DNA from 3 places in the Micromonospora sp. DT201 genome. Region 1 is predicted to be linked to each of the others. Evidence: riboswitches for the same ligand, from Rfam matches in the RefSeq annotation. Region 1 holds a riboswitch; each other region holds the start of a gene.
What was found. Region 1 has a riboswitch for cyclic di-AMP ahead of ACLQ28_RS22820 (coiled-coil domain-containing protein). Riboswitches for the same ligand answer to the same signal wherever they lie in the genome.
Positions count from the first base shown of each region.

Region 2: linked by a shared signal. The riboswitch ahead of ACLQ28_RS07445 (coiled-coil domain-containing protein) and the one ahead of ACLQ28_RS22820 (coiled-coil domain-containing protein) in region 1 are both predicted to bind cyclic di-AMP.
Region 3: linked by a shared signal. The riboswitch ahead of ACLQ28_RS29280 (C39 family peptidase) and the one ahead of ACLQ28_RS22820 (coiled-coil domain-containing protein) in region 1 are both predicted to bind cyclic di-AMP.

Region 1 covers NZ_JBNCKP010000015.1:77,319-82,626, reverse strand. Annotated here, with positions in the region: gene ACLQ28_RS22830 (HelD family protein) at 1-256, shown strand, start outside; gene ACLQ28_RS22825 (cation diffusion facilitator family transporter) at 365-1,282, shown strand; cyclic di-AMP (ydaO/yuaA leader) riboswitch at 1,395-1,526, shown strand; gene ACLQ28_RS22820 (coiled-coil domain-containing protein) at 1,532-2,599, shown strand; gene ACLQ28_RS22815 (hypothetical protein) at 2,837-3,346, shown strand; gene ACLQ28_RS22810 (SRPBCC family protein) at 3,723-4,190, opposite strand; gene ACLQ28_RS22805 (1-phosphofructokinase family hexose kinase) at 4,394-5,308, shown strand, end outside.
Region 2 covers NZ_JBNCKP010000003.1:108,087-113,394, reverse strand. Annotated here, with positions in the region: gene ACLQ28_RS07465 (heavy metal translocating P-type ATPase) at 1-1,082, opposite strand, end outside; gene ACLQ28_RS07460 (hypothetical protein) at 1,095-2,051, opposite strand; gene ACLQ28_RS07455 (heavy-metal-associated domain-containing protein) at 2,065-2,274, opposite strand; gene ACLQ28_RS07450 (metal-sensitive transcriptional regulator) at 2,370-2,666, shown strand; cyclic di-AMP (ydaO/yuaA leader) riboswitch at 2,985-3,115, shown strand; gene ACLQ28_RS07445 (coiled-coil domain-containing protein) at 3,120-4,139, shown strand; gene ACLQ28_RS07440 (carbonic anhydrase) at 4,195-4,917, opposite strand; gene ACLQ28_RS07435 (helix-turn-helix transcriptional regulator) at 5,139-5,308, shown strand, end outside.
Region 3 covers NZ_JBNCKP010000024.1:16,233-21,540, reverse strand. Annotated here, with positions in the region: gene ACLQ28_RS29295 (CDP-glycerol glycerophosphotransferase family protein) at 1-53, shown strand, start outside; gene ACLQ28_RS29290 (hypothetical protein) at 86-1,063, opposite strand; gene ACLQ28_RS29285 (alpha/beta fold hydrolase) at 1,138-1,887, opposite strand; gene ACLQ28_RS29280 (C39 family peptidase) at 2,022-2,858, opposite strand; cyclic di-AMP (ydaO/yuaA leader) riboswitch at 3,092-3,233, opposite strand; gene ACLQ28_RS29275 (hypothetical protein) at 3,518-4,288, opposite strand; gene ACLQ28_RS29270 (hypothetical protein) at 4,422-4,862, opposite strand; gene ACLQ28_RS29265 (acyltransferase family protein) at 4,955-5,308, opposite strand, start outside.

The DNA of each region.
Region 1 (5,308 bases):
GGCCGAGGTGGAGGGCACCGTCGGGGTGATCACGCCGGTCCCCCGCCGCGACGAGGTCGCCGGCTGGCTCGACGCGCTCGACGCGCCGCGCCTACAGGTGGTGACCAGCCTGGAGGCCAAGGGCATGGAGTACGACGGGGTGGTGCTGGTCGCCCCGAGCGAGATCCGGGCGGATCCGGGTGCCGGGGTACGCACCCTGTACGTGGCGCTTTCCCGGGCCACTCAGCGACTCACCACCATCGACCCGACCGGCTGATCTGTGACGGCTGGCCTGCCGGGTGAGCCGTCGACCCGAATACTTGCATACATAGCGATGTGAACATACATTTGACCGGGTCCCGACTGGCGGCGGAAGGTGGATCTCGTGGGCGCAGGTCATGACCACCACCACGGGTCGGTCGCCAATGCCGCACACCAGCACAGGGGCCGACTCTGGGCGGCGTTCGGGCTGCTCGCCACCCTGATGGTGGTCGAGGCGGTGGCCGCCCTGCACACCGGCTCACTCGCTCTGCTCTCCGACGCCGGCCACATGTTCACCGACGTGCTCGGCATCGGGATGGCGCTCGCCGCGATCACCGCGACCCGGCGGGCCACCGGCGACCCGCAGCGCACCTTCGGGCTCTACCGACTCGAGGTGCTCGCCGCACTCGCCAACGCCGTCCTGCTCTCCGCCGTCGCGGTCTACGTGGTGATCGAGGCGATCAGCCGCTTCGGTGCCCCACACGAGGTCATCGCCGGCCCGATGCTCGCGGTGGCCGTGCTCGGCCTGCTCGCGAACGTCGGTGCCTTCGCCCTGCTCCGCGCCGGAGCCCGAGAGAGCATCAACCTTCAGGGCGCCTACCTGGAGGTGCTCGGCGACCTGCTCGGCTCACTCGGTGTGATCGGCGCGGCGCTGCTCATCTCCGTCACCGACTGGTGGTGGGCCGACCCACTGGTCGCCGTCGCCATCGGCGTGTTCATCCTGCCGCGCACCTGGCGGCTGGCACGCGCCGCAGTCCGCATCCTGGTGCAGGCCGCCCCGGAGCACCTCCAGGTGACCGCCGTGCACGACCGGCTCGCTGCGGTCCCCGGTGTGGTCGAGGTGCACGACCTGCACGTCTGGACCCTCACCTCGGGCATGGAGGTGGCCTCCGCGCACCTGACCATGGCGCCCGGCGCGGAAGTCGGCGCGGTGCTCTCCGCGGCGCGCACGGCCCTGCACGACGACTTTCGGATCGAGCACGCGACGTTGCAGATCGAGCCCGGCGCCACCTCGGGGTCCTGCGGCTCGATCGAGTGGTAAGGCGAGTTCCGGTGATGACGCACGCACCGTCCGTCACATCGGCTGCACGGGTCCCACCTGCACCGGTAGGCTCGGTCCCGGCCTCCACCAGGCGGCGCCCTCCCGGCGCCGGTGGCGGTCGCCGCCTAATTGCCCACGTAGGCGAACCGGGGAACCACGTTCCTGGGGTGCATCCGCGTCAGCGGTAGGGATCTTCCGTCCCGAACCCGTCAGCTAACCCGGTCGGCGGCTGACGGAAGGACATGCGCAGTGGCACCAGCACGACCACCCGCCGCCCGACTTGCGGCACTGATCGTCGCGATGTTCGCCCTCAGCATCGCGCTTCCGGCCGGCACCGCCTCGGCCGCTCCCCCGACCGGCCTGCGGGCCGCCGCAGCACCCGACTCCGACGAAGAGGGCGGCACTCCGGCGCTGCGAGCCCAACTCGAGGCCGCCAGCAAGGGCTACCTGGACGCCAAGCGCGCCCTGGACACCTCTGTGCAGCGGCAGAAGCAGCTCACCACCCAGCTGAAGACCATCGAGGTCGAGCTCGCCCACCGTAACGGCAAGGTCGGCGAGATCGCCGGCGTGGCCTACCGCACAGGCCGGCTCGGCACGGTGGCGGCGCTGATCAACAGCGGCACCCCCGACGGCTTCATGGATCGGGCCGCCACACTGGGCGCGGTGGCTGCCAACGAGGACAAGGTGCTGCGCGACCTGCTCGCCAGCAAGGACCAGGCCAATCGCACCCAGCTCGCTCTGAACGGCGAGGTCACCGAGCAGCGCAAGCAGGTCGCGGTGATGGCCAAGCGCAAGGAGCAGGCCGAACGGGCCCTGACCGTGGCCAACACGCCCCAGCCGCAGACCACCGCCGACACCGGCTCCAACCGGGGCACCTCGACCGCCAACGCGGAACCCGCGCCGCGCAACTCCGATGGCTCCTGGCCGTCGGAGAGGTGCAGCATCAACGACCCCACGCCCGCCAACGGCTGCGTCACCCCGCGCACCCTGCACGCCCTCAACCAGGCCAAGGCCGCTGGCTTCACCCGGTACGTCTCCTGTCACCGCCCGAGCGGCTCCGGTGAACACCCGAAGGGCCGGGCCTGCGACTTCGCCGCGCAGAAGAACGGCTTCGGCGGGAACGCCACCGGCGGCGACAAGACGTACGGCAACAACCTGGCCGCGTACTTCATCCGCAACGCCGACCGGCTCGCCGTCCTGTACGTGATCTGGTACAGGCAGATCTGGCTGCCCAGCAGCGGGTGGAAGTCGTACAGCGGAGCGGGAAGTGACCCGTCCAGCGCCCACACCAACCACGTACACCTGTCGGTCTACTGATCCATCCGAGGCGAGTAGGTCTCCAGGCCAGACCGGCCGGGGATGATCCACTCCACCTCGCCGATGTCGGGGTATCCGGGCGACGGGATACCCCGACATCGGCAATCTGGTGTCGACCATGGACGTGCGGCGGTACCGCCGCACCGGCCTGGTCGGCACTGGCTACGTCGCCAGGCGTACCCCTGATGTCGCTGGCGGTCGGACGACCCGGCCGGTGTCGGCGGGCAGCATCGCGGTATGCCTCGGATCCCACCCACCGCCCGCAAGGGGCTGCTCACCCTGCATCTGGTCACCTCGCTCGGCTGGCTCGGCGCCGACCTGGTGCTGCTCACCCTGGGCATCGCCGTGCAGCGTGGCGCCGACCCGGCGGTGGTCTACCCGGTCACCTCGCTGGTCGGCACCGTGCTGTTCGCGCCACTGAGCGTCCTGGTCTGGCTGATCGGTGTCGCCAGCGCGCTACTTACCCCGTGGGGCCTGCTGCGCTACCGCTGGGTGCTGGTCAAGCTCGTGCTCACCACGGTCATGGTCGGGCTGGTGCTGTTCCTGCTCACCCCGAATCTGCGGCACGCCGGTGCGATGGGCGCCGCCCTGCCCGCACGCGATCGCGCCGACCTGGTGATCGCACCCGCGGTGTCGACCAGCTTGATGATCATTGCGACGGTGTTGTCCACCTACAAGCCCTGGGGACGGCGTCCCGCCGCGCGACCCAACCTCGTGAGCCGTGATCGCGCTGCAACCACGATGTAGTGGCCTCCTGCCGCCCACAGGCCACTACATCCACGACAACAGTTCGTCAACCCCGCACTGTCCCGTCGATCATGGAGTTGTGGTGGGTGGCAAAGTGCCCGAACCGCACTAAACCAGGCACCACAACTCCATGATCGACGAGGACGGGCGGCCCTTCCTTCGCGATCTTGCGTTTACTGTCGCGACATAAGCAAGCATTCCGCGCATATCGGCGACCGAAACTGCAAGATCGGCGCTGGCGGGGCGTTTCTGGAGTGACGGACCTGGGTGTCGGGAGTCCACCGTGCCCCTTTCGCCCAGCAACCGATCGCTAACGCAACGGTGTTGACATCCACGATCGAGCACGATCTTGGGCGCGGCGGGGTGCGGGGTGCGGTCAGGCAGGGGGCAGGCTGCCGCCGGTGCGGTCCAGGGCCGCGCCGAGCCGGGTGGCCAGGGCGAGGTGGGCGGCCCGGGCCTGGCGGAACGCGTACCGAAACAGGAGGGTCGGCGCGGTCAGGGTGATGTCGACGTCGATCCGGACCAGGCCGTCCGGCTCGGCGCGCAGTCGGGTGTGGTTGCGCACCGTGGTGGCCGGCCACTGGCGGGCCACCACGACGATCTCGTCGTCCTCGCTGATCAGCACGTCGGCGTGGTAGGTAGTCCGGAAGCGTAGCGGGCCGGCCGCCAGCCGGTCGTTGATCGTGTAACTGGCCAGGGCACCAGGTCGGGGCGGCAGTCGGCGGACCCGAACAATCAGTGGGTGCAACTCACCCTGTCGGGTCAGGTCACTGAGCATCGCCGCCGCCTCGGCCGGCGAACACCGGGCCTGGACGGTGTAACTGAAGGTATCGCTGCTGAGCACACCGTCTCCCGCCGCAGTTGGTCGCACGATCGTCCCGTACCGATGTCTGGCTGGCAACGCCCGACGGCTGCCAATGCGACGACGAACCCCGGCCGATGGGATGCCGTGCCCCCACCTGCCCCATTAGGGTCGGTTAGTGACAAATCACCCGACGTGTTGGAGCGCGACATCGTGAACGGTGACGACCGGTGAGCGGGCACGTGATGGTCTTCGCGCCCACCCCGCAGCTCACGGTGACCGTGGACCAGCCGAACGAGCACCCCGAGCTGCACCTGCACCCCGGCGGGCAGGGTGTCTGGCAGGCCCGGATGGTGATGTCGCTCGGTGTCGACGTGGTGCTCTGCGCCGCCCTCGGTGGAGAGATCGGCCAGGTGTTGGAGCCGCTGCTGATCAGCGAGGGCGTGGACCTCAAAGTGGTGGTCCGTGACTCCGGCAGCGGCGGGTACGTGCACGACCGCCGGGACGGCTCCCGGCAGGAGATCGCCGACGTGCCCGGGCAGCCGCTGAGCCGGCACGAACTCGACGAGTTGTACAACCTGGCTCTCGGCGAGGGCCTACGGGCCGCGGTGAGCGTACTCAGTGGGCCGAACGAGCCGTGGCTCGTCCCGGCGGACCTGTACCGACGCTTCGCCGCCGACCTCGGTGCCAACGGTGGCCGGGTGGTGGTCGACCTTTCCGGCGATCACCTCGGCTCGGTGCTGGAGAGCGGCGTGTTCTTCCTCAAGGTGAGCCACGAGGAGCTGATCCGCGACGGCCGTGCCCGCAGCGACGACAGCCTGGAGCTGACCCGGGCCATGTACGAGCTGCACGCCGCCGGCGCCGAGACAGTGGTGGTGAGCCGGGCCGACCAGCCGGCGCTGGCGCTCATCGACGGGGAGCTGTTCGAGGTCGAGATGCCCCGGCTGGAGGCCGCCGACCCGCGCGGCGCGGGCGACTCGATGACCGCCGGGGTGGCAGCCGTCGTGGCCAGAGGCGGGGACATCCGGACGGCCATCCGGACCGGGGCTGCCGCCGGCGCGATGAACGTGACCCGACACGGCCTGGGCACCGGGCGGTTGGACTCGATCACCGGCCTGGTCGACCGGGTCCGGCTGGTGCCGGCGGACAGCCGGCCGCAG
Region 2 (5,308 bases), on a different contig from region 1:
ATGGGCACGAAGACACCGGAGATCCGGTCCGCCAGGCGCTGCACGGCCGCCTTGCCGCTCTGTGCCTGCTCTACCAGATCGGCCATGCGGGCGAGTTGGGTGTCCGCGCCGATCCGCGTGGCGCTGACCACCAGTCGCCCGCCCGCGTTGATGGTGGCGCCGACCACGCCATCACCCGGGCCGACCTCGACCGGCACCGACTCACCGGTGAGCATGCTGGCGTCGACGGCGGAGGTGCCCTCGTCGACCACACCGTCGGTGGCGATCTTTTCCCCGGGGCGGACCACGAACCGGTCACCGACGGCGAGCTGGTCGACGGGGATCAGGGTCTCCACCCCGTCGCGCAGCACCGCCACCTCCTTGGCACCGAGTTCGAGCAGGGCGCGCAGGGCGGCACCGGCGGTCCGCTTGGATCGCGCCTCGAAGTAGCGACCGGCCAGGATGAAAACGGTCACCCCCGCGGCCGCCTCCAGGTAGATGTTGCCGGCACCGTCGGTGCGGGTGATGGCGAAGCGGAACGGGTGCGTCATCCCCGGCATGCCGGCGTCACCAAGGAAGAGCGCCCAGAGCGACCAGCCGAACGCGGCCAGGGTGCCGAGCGAGACCAGCGTGTCCATGGTGGCAGCGCCGTGCCGCAGATTCGTCCAGGCAGCCCGGTGGAACGGCAGCCCACCCCAGACCACCACCGGGGCGGCCAGGGTCAGCGACAGCCACTGCCAGTAGTCGAACTGCCAGGCTGGGACCATGGCCAGCAGGACCACCGGCACGCTCAGGACCACCGAAACCCAGAGCCGGGTACGCGGGCCCTTCAGCGGATCCGCAGCCGGCTCGGCGGTCGGCGGGGCGGGCAACGCCGCCGTGTAGCCGGTCTTCTGCACGGTCTCGATCAGGTCGTCCGGCGTGACGCCGTCGGCGTACCGGATGGTCGCCTTCTCGGTGGCGTAGTTGACGGTGGCGCTCACCCCGTCCATCCGGTTGAGCTTCTTTTCGATCCGGGCGGCGCAGGCGGCGCAGGTCATCCCGCCGATCGCCAATTCGACCCGGTTCGGTGCCTCGGGCAGCGGCCTGCTGGTGGTGGTCATCGTCTGGTCCCGTCAGTTGTGCCCGTGTCCGGGGGTGCCGTGCTCGGCACCGTCGGTCGGCGCGGGTCCGCTCGGGTCGCTCTCGGTCGGCGGGGCGACGGCGGGCGAGGTGCCGGTGCTGACGGTGAATTCGGCGGTGTGCACCGCCCCGCCGTGCCGGAAGTCGAGGTAGAGCCGGTAGCTGCCAGCCGAGGGCACCTCGACGAGGAAGGTGACGGCCGGGCCGGGGCGGGTCCGCCCGTCGCCAGGCGTCCCGTCCGGGTGCACATGCAGGTACGCCAGATCGCCCCGGCGCAACGCCACCAGGTGCCCGTACGCGCCGAGGTAGGGCTCCAGGTCGGTGACCGGCTGCCCGTCTCGGCTGACGGTGAGGGTGAGCGGTGACGTGTGGCCGGGCTGCGGCGCGCCGGTCAGGGTGACCGTGTAGCCGTCGACGGTGGTGGTGGTCGCCGGGGCGGGCAACGGCCGTTCGGTCAGCTCGCCGGGGATGGTCACGTCCACGCCGAGGGTCAGCGGCTCTCCCCCGGTGGGGGTGAAGTCGGCGAACGCCCGCCACTGCCCCGCGCCGGCCAGCGGGGTCTCGACCCGCCAGGTGCCGTCCGGGGCCAGCTCGGGGTGCACATGACGGAAACCGGAGAGGTCTCGCCGGGCGACGATCAGGTGCATCCGCTTGTCGTGTGCCACGTCGTACCGGGTCACCGGGTGGCCGTCCGGGCCGGTGATCCGGAAGGCGAACTCGTCGGGCTGGGCATCGACGGGGTCGAGGGTGTAACCGCGGTCGGAGACGAGCAGGCCGCCGGGGAGCCGGTCGACCGCGTCGTCGTCTGCTCCCGTCGCTTGGGGGGCATGGGCGTCGTGCCTGCCCTCGACGACCGGGGTGCGGTCGACCACCCGGCCGATCCCGTAGGTCGCGCTGAACACCGCCGCGAGGCCGACGGCGAACCCGGCCAGTCTCGTCACCGTGCGCATGCCGGCCCTCCGCTCACGCGTCCACGAGGTCGTAACCGGCCTCGTCGACGGCGGCCCGGACGACCTGCACGTCCAGCGGTTGGTCGCTGCTGACGGTGACCCGGCCGGCCGCGAGGTCGACCTGGACGTCACGCACGCCCGCGATGGCGCCCACCTCGGCGCTCACCGCGCTGACGCAGTGCCCACAGGTCATGCCCTGCACCTGGTACGTCGTGTTGACCATTGGATCGTCTCCCTTTTCGGTACCGGTACCCGGTGGGGGTATCCCGTCAGAAGTGCACGTTACCATACCCCCCAGGGGTAGGTTATCCTGGCGCCATGACCGCTCCCACCCCGATCCGCGGGTACACCGCCAGCAAGGACCAGCTGCTCGCGCGGCTCCGCCGAGTCGAGGGGCAGGTCCGCGGCATCGAGAAGATGGTCGACGACGACCGCTACTGCATCGACGTGCTGACCCAGATCTCCGCGATCCAGGCCGCACTCGACAAGGTGGCGCTGGGGCTGCTCGACGGGCACGCCCGGCACTGCATGCACGAGGGAGCGGCCGAGGGTCGGGCCGACGAGATGGCCACCGAGATGATGGCGGCGGTCGGCCGGCTGATGAAGCGCGGCTGACGGCCCCAGCCGGACCGCGCGGAGGCACTGGCCGCACTCATCGCACCGCGAACGGATCGCTCCGACGAGCCGGATCAGACGCGAACCCCGCCCCCATCCTCCGCCACGAAACGGTGGCCGGAATCGATCGGGAGCACGGATACGGCATGGCGACACTGCTCAGCGTGACCAGATCAGCAACAAACCTGAGAACCGCGTCACTGGTCACGCAACGCTATGACGAAAAGACACTTTTGGTCGGCATCCAGGCGTAGCTCAGCCGGTCGACTCTCGGGTAACCTCGCTGCCGGTTACCGATGAAGGCGCGAAGCGGCGCCTGCGGTGCCACCGCCCAATCGCCAACCGGCGAACCGGGGACCCAGGTACGTGGGGTGAATCCGCGTCAGCGGCAGGGGCCACTTCCGCCCCGAACCCGTCAGCTAACCCGGTCGGCGGTCGACGGAAGGGAACATTGTGACGGCACCCCTACGCCGCTGGCTGACACCCGTGGTGGCCGTGATCGCCGCACTGACCGTGCTCGCTGGCCCCCTCCCGGCCAACGCCGCCCCGACGACCCCCACACCGTCCGGGCACGAGGAGGACAACGAGCCCCAGCTGATCACCGACGTCATCGAGCAGGCCAACCGCGACTACTCCGCCGCCAAGTCCAGACTGGACAAATCCAAGAAGCGGCAGCTGGAGCTGGCGTTGGAGGTCGACCGGGCCAAGGCCGAGCTGGACGCGCTGGCCCCACAGGTCGGGCAGATCGCCGCCCAGTCGTACCGAACCGGTCGGATGGGCGCCCTCGCGATGCTGCTCGAGAGCGACGCTCCCGACACGTTCGTCGAACGGGCCGCAGCGCTCGACGAGATGAACATGGTGAATGAGCAGAAGCTCTCCCAGGTCAATGCGGTGAAGTCCCGCGCCGAGCAGGCCAAGCTTGCCCTCGACACCGAGGTCCGCGAGCAGCAGAAGCAGACCGCCCTGATGGCGAAGCGGAAGAGTGAGGCGGACAAGGCGCTCGCCCTCGTCGGCGGGAAGGGTTTCACCGGCGGCCTGGTGGACGCCACCTCGCCGGTCGCCAAGATCGGCCCGGGGCGCAGCGCCGACGGTGAGTGGAAGGCCCAGTCGTGCAGCGAGGATGACCCCACCACCTCCGGATGCATCACGCCCCGCACGCTGCACGCGTACAAGGAGGTCAAGCGGGCCGGCTTCAACCGGTTCGTCGGCTGCTACCGCTCCGGCGGGCCGTGGGAGCACCCGAAGGGCCGCGCCTGCGACTGGTCGCTGCAGAAGAGCGGATTCGCCCCGTGGCACAACGAGGACACCCGGAAGTACGGCAACAACGTCGCCGCGTTCCTCATCCGTAACGCCGACCGACTCGGCATCTACTACGTGATCTGGAACCGACAGATCTGGTTCCCGGCGACCGGCTGGAAGTCGTACAGCGGGCCGTCGAACCACACCGACCACGTGCACATGTCCCTGCTCTGACCGGCAGGATCCTCCGTCGAGGGCCGTTCCGCGTCGCGGAGCGGCCCTCGTCGCGTCAGGCGGCGGCCGCCGGGTCGGTCGACTCGCTGGGCACGTCGAGCGTCGCGATGCCGGCCGGCACGGCGGCCACCGGGCGCACCACTCCGGCGGCGAGCTGATACGACACACCCACCACCGCGCAGCGCCCCTGTGCCACCTCCTCGGCCAGCACAGGTGACTGCCCGAGCAGCGTTTCAACGGTCTGCGCGATGTGGATGTCGACGATGCCGTCGATGTCGTCGACGCCCTCCGCCTCGGCCCGGCGCAGGCTGGGCAGCACGGCGTCGACCACCGCACGCAGGTGCCCACGAGGTTGAGTGCCGGTCGCGGCGGACTCCCGCGCCGCCTGGACCGCGCCGCAGGAGTCGTGGCCGAGCACCACCACCAGCGGAGTGCCGAGCACGGTCACCGCGTACTCCACGCTGCCGAGCACCTCCGGGCCGGCGGTGTGCCCGGCCGTGCGGACCACGAACAGGTCGCCGAGGCCCCGGTCAAAGATGATCTCGGCGGCCAGGCGGGAGTCGGAGCAGCCGACGATCACCGCGAAGGGGTGCTGCCCGCCGGCCACGGCAGCCCGGTGCCCGGCGTCCTGGTTGGGGTGGCGTGGGGCACCGCTGACGAAGCGCCGGTTTCCAGCGATCAGCTCGGCGTACGCCCGGGCCGGCTCGCTGGTTGCGGACGTCCAGTCGGTGGTCCGCTGCGGACCCGGCTGCCCGCCGGGCGTTCCGGGACGACTCATCCCCGCACCTCGTCTTCACGCATCTGACCTGGTCAACCGGCTCTTCAGCCGGGCTGGCGGCGGGCGCTGGCCCGGCTCCACCGTCACACGCACCGTAAGATGCGTCAAGGGATGCGTGATTTAGATTTCATACGTTGACCCCGGGTCGACCCTGGGCGACACACCGAGGGCAGGGCGGACGAGACTCCCGAGGGCAGACATCCGAAAGAGGCGGTCAGACGATGGCGAGCACTGCGACGGGCGGCACCGGAGGCGGGCGGAACTGGACGTTCCTCACCAACCACGGGCACGTTCTGCTGGCCATCGCCCGCGACCCCACCGCCCGGCTGCGCGACGTCGCGGCCGAGGTCGGCGTGACCGAACGGGCCGCGCAGGCAATCGTCGCCGACCT
Region 3 (5,308 bases), on a different contig from region 1:
CGACGGAGGACCCCGCGGCCGAGCGTTCGCCGCAGCTCTCCCCCCTGGCCTGACCTCGACTGTCGGCCCAGGCAAGGGAGCTAGGTCAATCCGAGCGGTGCCCGGCGTCGCGCAACGACTCCTCGATCGCGCTGATCAACTCGGCCCCGTCCACACCGTCCTCGTCCAGGTCTGGGAGCACCATCTCCCGGGTCTCCACCGGATTGTCCACCGGGTGCGGGTCGAACGGGTCGGCACCCGTGCGCACGTACAGGGCCTGAACCGTCGGCGCTGCGGTGGGCGGCCGGGTCGCCTCCAACAGGCCCACCGACCACGAGGCAACCGGGTGGATGCGCAGATCGTCGGCGGGCAGCCCGAACTCCGCCGCCAGAGCGGCGACCGCCGGCCCGAAGGGCGCTCGCGGCGAAACACCGACCGGCGGCAGCACGAGGAGCATGGTCAGCTCCCAGACCCCGTCGATCTCGGTCGCCCACGGCTGGACAACGGCGGACCACACGTCCGTCCGCCCCAGCAGCGGAAGACAGCGGGCCAGGGCCTCGTCGAGATCCGAGGCCTCCAACCGGGCGCGTACCCGCACCACGACGTCGTCTTCGGCGGCCACCAGGGGCAGCCGCCGGACCGAGGCGGTGGCCTGCCCGGCGAGCTCCCCTGTGGGCAGATCCAGCGCGTCGTCCGCGTTGTCGCCCACGGTGAGCACGGACACGCAGATCGGGGTCACTCCGCCTCTGCTCCGCTCGTGGCCGGCGACGAAGAGCGTCGGGTGGCCGCGCGCCGACTCATCCACCTCCACATCGCCGCTGCTCCACCCGAAGCGGCTCAGCAGGGGCGCGGCCAACTGGCGCACCGCGTCCGCGCCCGACGACGCAGGCGGCGGGGGCGGCAGGAGCGTCAGGTCGACGTTCACCCCGCCGCGGGCGCCATCGGGATCGGTACGGGCCACCGTCAGGCCATCCGGGGTGAGCGCGGCGACGAGCGGTTGGCAGCGACGCACCGCGTCGTCGAGTCGGGTGTCGACGACGTTCAGGCTCACGCTGACGAGCAGTGTCGAATCGGTGATAGGCATCGATGCAGGATCGTATGCCTCGGCGTGGGCGTGGCACGACCGATATTCCTGCTCCCGAACACGCTCCGGAGAGTTCAGCGATACGGGTCGAGCAGCGCCAGCACGGCCGCCGGGTCCTCCACGTGCGCGTTGTGCCCGAGGCCGGGCAGCGTGGCGACCGGAACGCCGTACTCCCTGAGCTGTTCGTCGGTGACCATCGGGTCGTGTTCCCCGCGCGCCAGCACCACCGGCACGTCGGTCGCCGCCAGCAGCGCGGCCAGGTCGGGCTCGCCGACGGCGAAGGCCCCCGGGTCCATGGCGAGACGCCAGCGGCCGTCGACCTGGCGCAGCCCGGCGTCCACGACCGGGTGGTCCGGCGGAAGCAGGCCGGCCAGTCCGGAGACGCGCAGGTAGCGGCGGGCCGCCTCGGTGCGGCTGGCAAACCAGCTCACCGGGCGGGCGGCGATCTCGGCGGCGCGGGTCAGCTCCGCGGGCGACCAGAGGGCCTTGATGCCCAGCCCGACCACCGCGTCCACCGGCATCCCGGCGTCGCGGGCTGCCAGCACCAAGCCGACCACTCCACCCAGCGAGTGCCCGAGCACGACGAGCCGGTCGTCGGCGGCGAGGCCGCGGTGGGCGATCTGCCGGGCGAAACCCTCGAAGGAGTACGACGGCAGCGGCGCCGCCCAGCCGTGGCCGGCAAGGTCCGGTGCCAGCCACCGCCCGGGCCAGTGCTGCTCCAACAACGGCGCCCACGGCAGCCAGACGTCCCCGGTCGCGCCCATCCCGTGCAGCAGCAGAAGGAACGGCCTGCGGCCGGCGTGACCAACCGATTCATCCACCACGGCCGCAGTCTGCCACGGTTCACTGCCCCGGACGAGAGTCGCCGATCGTGGCGCACGCCGTACCGCTGGGGAAAGACACCGCGGGCGCCGGCCCCTCGTGAGGGACGGCGCCCGCGGCGGTCAGCGTGCCTGTGTCAGGCGGAGTAGCCCCGGCTGGCGATCCAGTTGGCCAGGTCGATCGTGGTGACCCAGTACGACGGGTCGGCCGGGTTCGCCGAGTCGGCGATCCGCACGGTCCGGCCGTTGTCCTTGTAACCCACGACAGCGATGTAGTGCCCGCCGCCGTAGGAGTGCCAGCCACCGTCGGTGTCGGTGGCGTCGCCGACGACGTTGGCCACCACGCCCCGGCCCTCGGTGATGGCCTTGACCACGTCGGCCTGGAGCTGGTCCATCTGCGCCGGGCTGGGCGCGCCGGCGAACATCCGGGTCTGGTACGGGGAGCCCTTCACCTCGGCGTTGAGGACCCGGGTGGTGTCCTCGGCCGAGTTGGTGCCCATCTCGGTGGTGCCCATCTCGGCACCGAGCTCTTCCTGGGTGCGGTCGATGCCGGTGGCGCTGAGCGCGTTGCGGGTGGCCGCCGGGCCGCAGTTGTAGTAGGTGTTCTGCGCCTCGTAGTCGTAGTCGAGCACCTTGGTCGCGGGTGGCTTCGGCCGCTCCGGCTTACGGGTCAGGTCCGGGTTGCTGCTGGCCTTGGCCGCGGGAGCCGCGGCGCTGGTAGCCGGTGCGGCGGTGCTCGGCGCGGCGCTGGCCAAGGGGGACGCGTCGCTGGAGACGGCGGTGTCGCTGCGCATCTCGGCGACCGTGGTCGCGGTGCGCTGGCTGGCCGGGGCGTCGTCGGCATCGGTGAGCAGGGCACCGGTGGTGGTGGCGATCACGAGGGCCGCGGCAGAAGCGGCGAGGATCTGGAACGGGCGCTCGGTGGCGAAACGGCGGAGCTGACGCTGCATGGTGTGCTTCACGGGGTCCTCCACGGATCGAGGGGAGAGCGGCACACCGGGGCCGGACCGGTATCCGGGCAGGCGCCAGCGCGCGGACCGTGGTCCGCGGATGGTGAACCGCTCAGGGAAACGCCCGGCGCGGCCGGGCGGGAGAGGCGATGACCCGGGGGGTCAGCTCACCGTCACTGGACGGATGAGCGGGGGCACCGCTGCGCCGTGGAGGCGAGGGAACAGCCGAGGGGTGGAGAGGTGCTGCACGAGTTTGGAACTCCTTCCGGCACCGCCTACCGGGTTAGCTGACGGATTCGGGCGGGAAGATCGCCCTACCGCAGGCCGTGGCTCGCGGATTCACCCCAGACTTACTGATGGGTCCCCGGTTCGTTGATCACGATTGAGCGGGTCGACACGGCGTCGCCTCTTGCGATCGGTTACCGCGCCAGACGGGACGACACTACTGGCCTGTTCGCGGCCTGCCAAGCAAGGTTCACCTGCGTAAACCTGATTTGGTGCAGCAATTTCTGCGCGTATTGCTGATGATGTGACTCGATGGGACAACCGGTTACGGTGACGCCTCCGGGCGACAACCGGACAGGCCGCCGATAATGCGGCCACAATTACGGGAAAAATCGAGCCGATCGTGCCGGACGCCCGAATTCCGGATAGCGTGGCCGGGCTCACACAACGGATCGGACTCAACCCGCACGGGCTGGGCGCCAACGCGCCACGAGGGCGGGACGGGACGCCCCGCTCGCCGCCCGTCGGGCGGGTGCCGGGCTCGGCCGCAGCCGGGCCGCTGCCGCGTACGCCTCATCGGCGAGGGCGCGCGCCGACTCGGCGGCCAGTTCCGCGCTCCGCCAGGCGGCCCGCTCCTCGGTGGCCGCGGCCTGGTAGTCGGCAAGCCTCGCGTCCCGGATCGCCCGGCTGAGCAGCACCTCCTGCTCGACCGGGTGCCGTCGGGGATCCCAGCCGTGCCGGTGGGCGAACACGTCTCCGAGCTGCGCCATGGTCAGATCGCCCCGCCAGTACGCCGCCGTCGCCGCACGGTGCAGGTAGCGCTCCCGAGCGACGTACTCGGCGGGGGTCCGGGGGGTGTGCGGGGTGGGCAGCGCCCCGGACCCCGCGAAGCGACGGGCGGCGGTGTCCGCCTCGTCGTACCCCGCCAAGGCCCGCTCCATCTGCTCCTGAGCGGAGAGCCAGGCATCGCGTCGCCGCCGTGCCGTCCTGGCCGCGCCGGCCGCGGCCACGGTCACCTCCTCGGCGTACCGGCGTAGGTCGACGGCCTCGGCCGCAGCCAACTCGCGGGCGGTCGGCGCGACGGGGAGCGGGTCGTCCGTGGGCCGGTCCCGCTCGGGGCGGGCGACCAGCACGGCGAGTACGCCAAGTGCCAGCAGGAACAGAGCCGACCAGATGGCAGCGGCCTGCGGCACCTCGGTCAGGAACTGGTAGAAGACGACGGTCTCCATGGTCGGCACCTCGGGGAGAGAACAAGCGATGGGAAGCCCCACCGGCCTCCTGGCCACGGCGGGCCACGGATCGGCGGGATGCAGAGCTGGTAGGTCGACGGGGCGCAGCGACGGGACGCTTGTCCCGGGTGGCTCAGCGCCGGGGTGGGCCCCGGGGAGCCCAGCGGTGTGGACCGTCGACGAGAGGCAGCCGGTCGGACCCGGCCGCGTGCACCGGCAGCACGCCTGCCGCGATGGTGCCCTGGCCTCCGGGCGGCGCCGGATGCGAGTCGACCGACCCGGCCGGGAAGGACTCTTCGCCGGCCCCCGCACGGACCGCCTGCGCCGGGTGCACGACACCCTCGCCCGAGGTGGGCCGGCTGAATGCCGCGAGCAGCCCGGGCGCGAACGCCGATGGCTCGGCACTCAGGCTGGGCGCGGCACTCAGGGTGGGCACGGCACTCAGGGTGGGCGCGGCGGCCGAGGCCGTGCCGGCGCCAAGCGCCAGGGCCGCGACCACGGCAAGGCTGGTCAGCACCCGCGTAGCCCAGCGCGCCACCCACCACAGCGGACAGGTGAGCGCGACCGGAAGCACGCCCCCACGCTACCGCCGTGCCGACCCGGGCGCACCGACCCCGGGCGTGTCGCCGCACGCCGCGCCGAACCCCCTGACCAGGGTGGACGGAGTCAGCGCGAGTCGACGTACGTTGACTGGCTCCCGGCCTGGTCAGCCCCGCCGGCCTCGGCTTGAGTCCCGTCGCCATCGGCGTTGCGGGCGTCGTTGCCGGCAGCCTGGGTTACCGGCGTGCGTTGTTGCGGCACGGGCGGCCGGGCCGGACGGCGCGGCCCGAGCCGGCGCATCATCGGGGTCTCGACGAAGCGATGCAGCAACCCGGCGAGGACCAGGTTCACCAGCAGGAAACCGAGCACCGCGACCGGGCCGCGCCAGCCCTCGAAGCCGGTCCCCCAGTCACCGGTGAAGCGCAGCACGCTCGTCATCACCAGCACATGGACCAGGTAGAAGGCGAACGAGACCTCGCC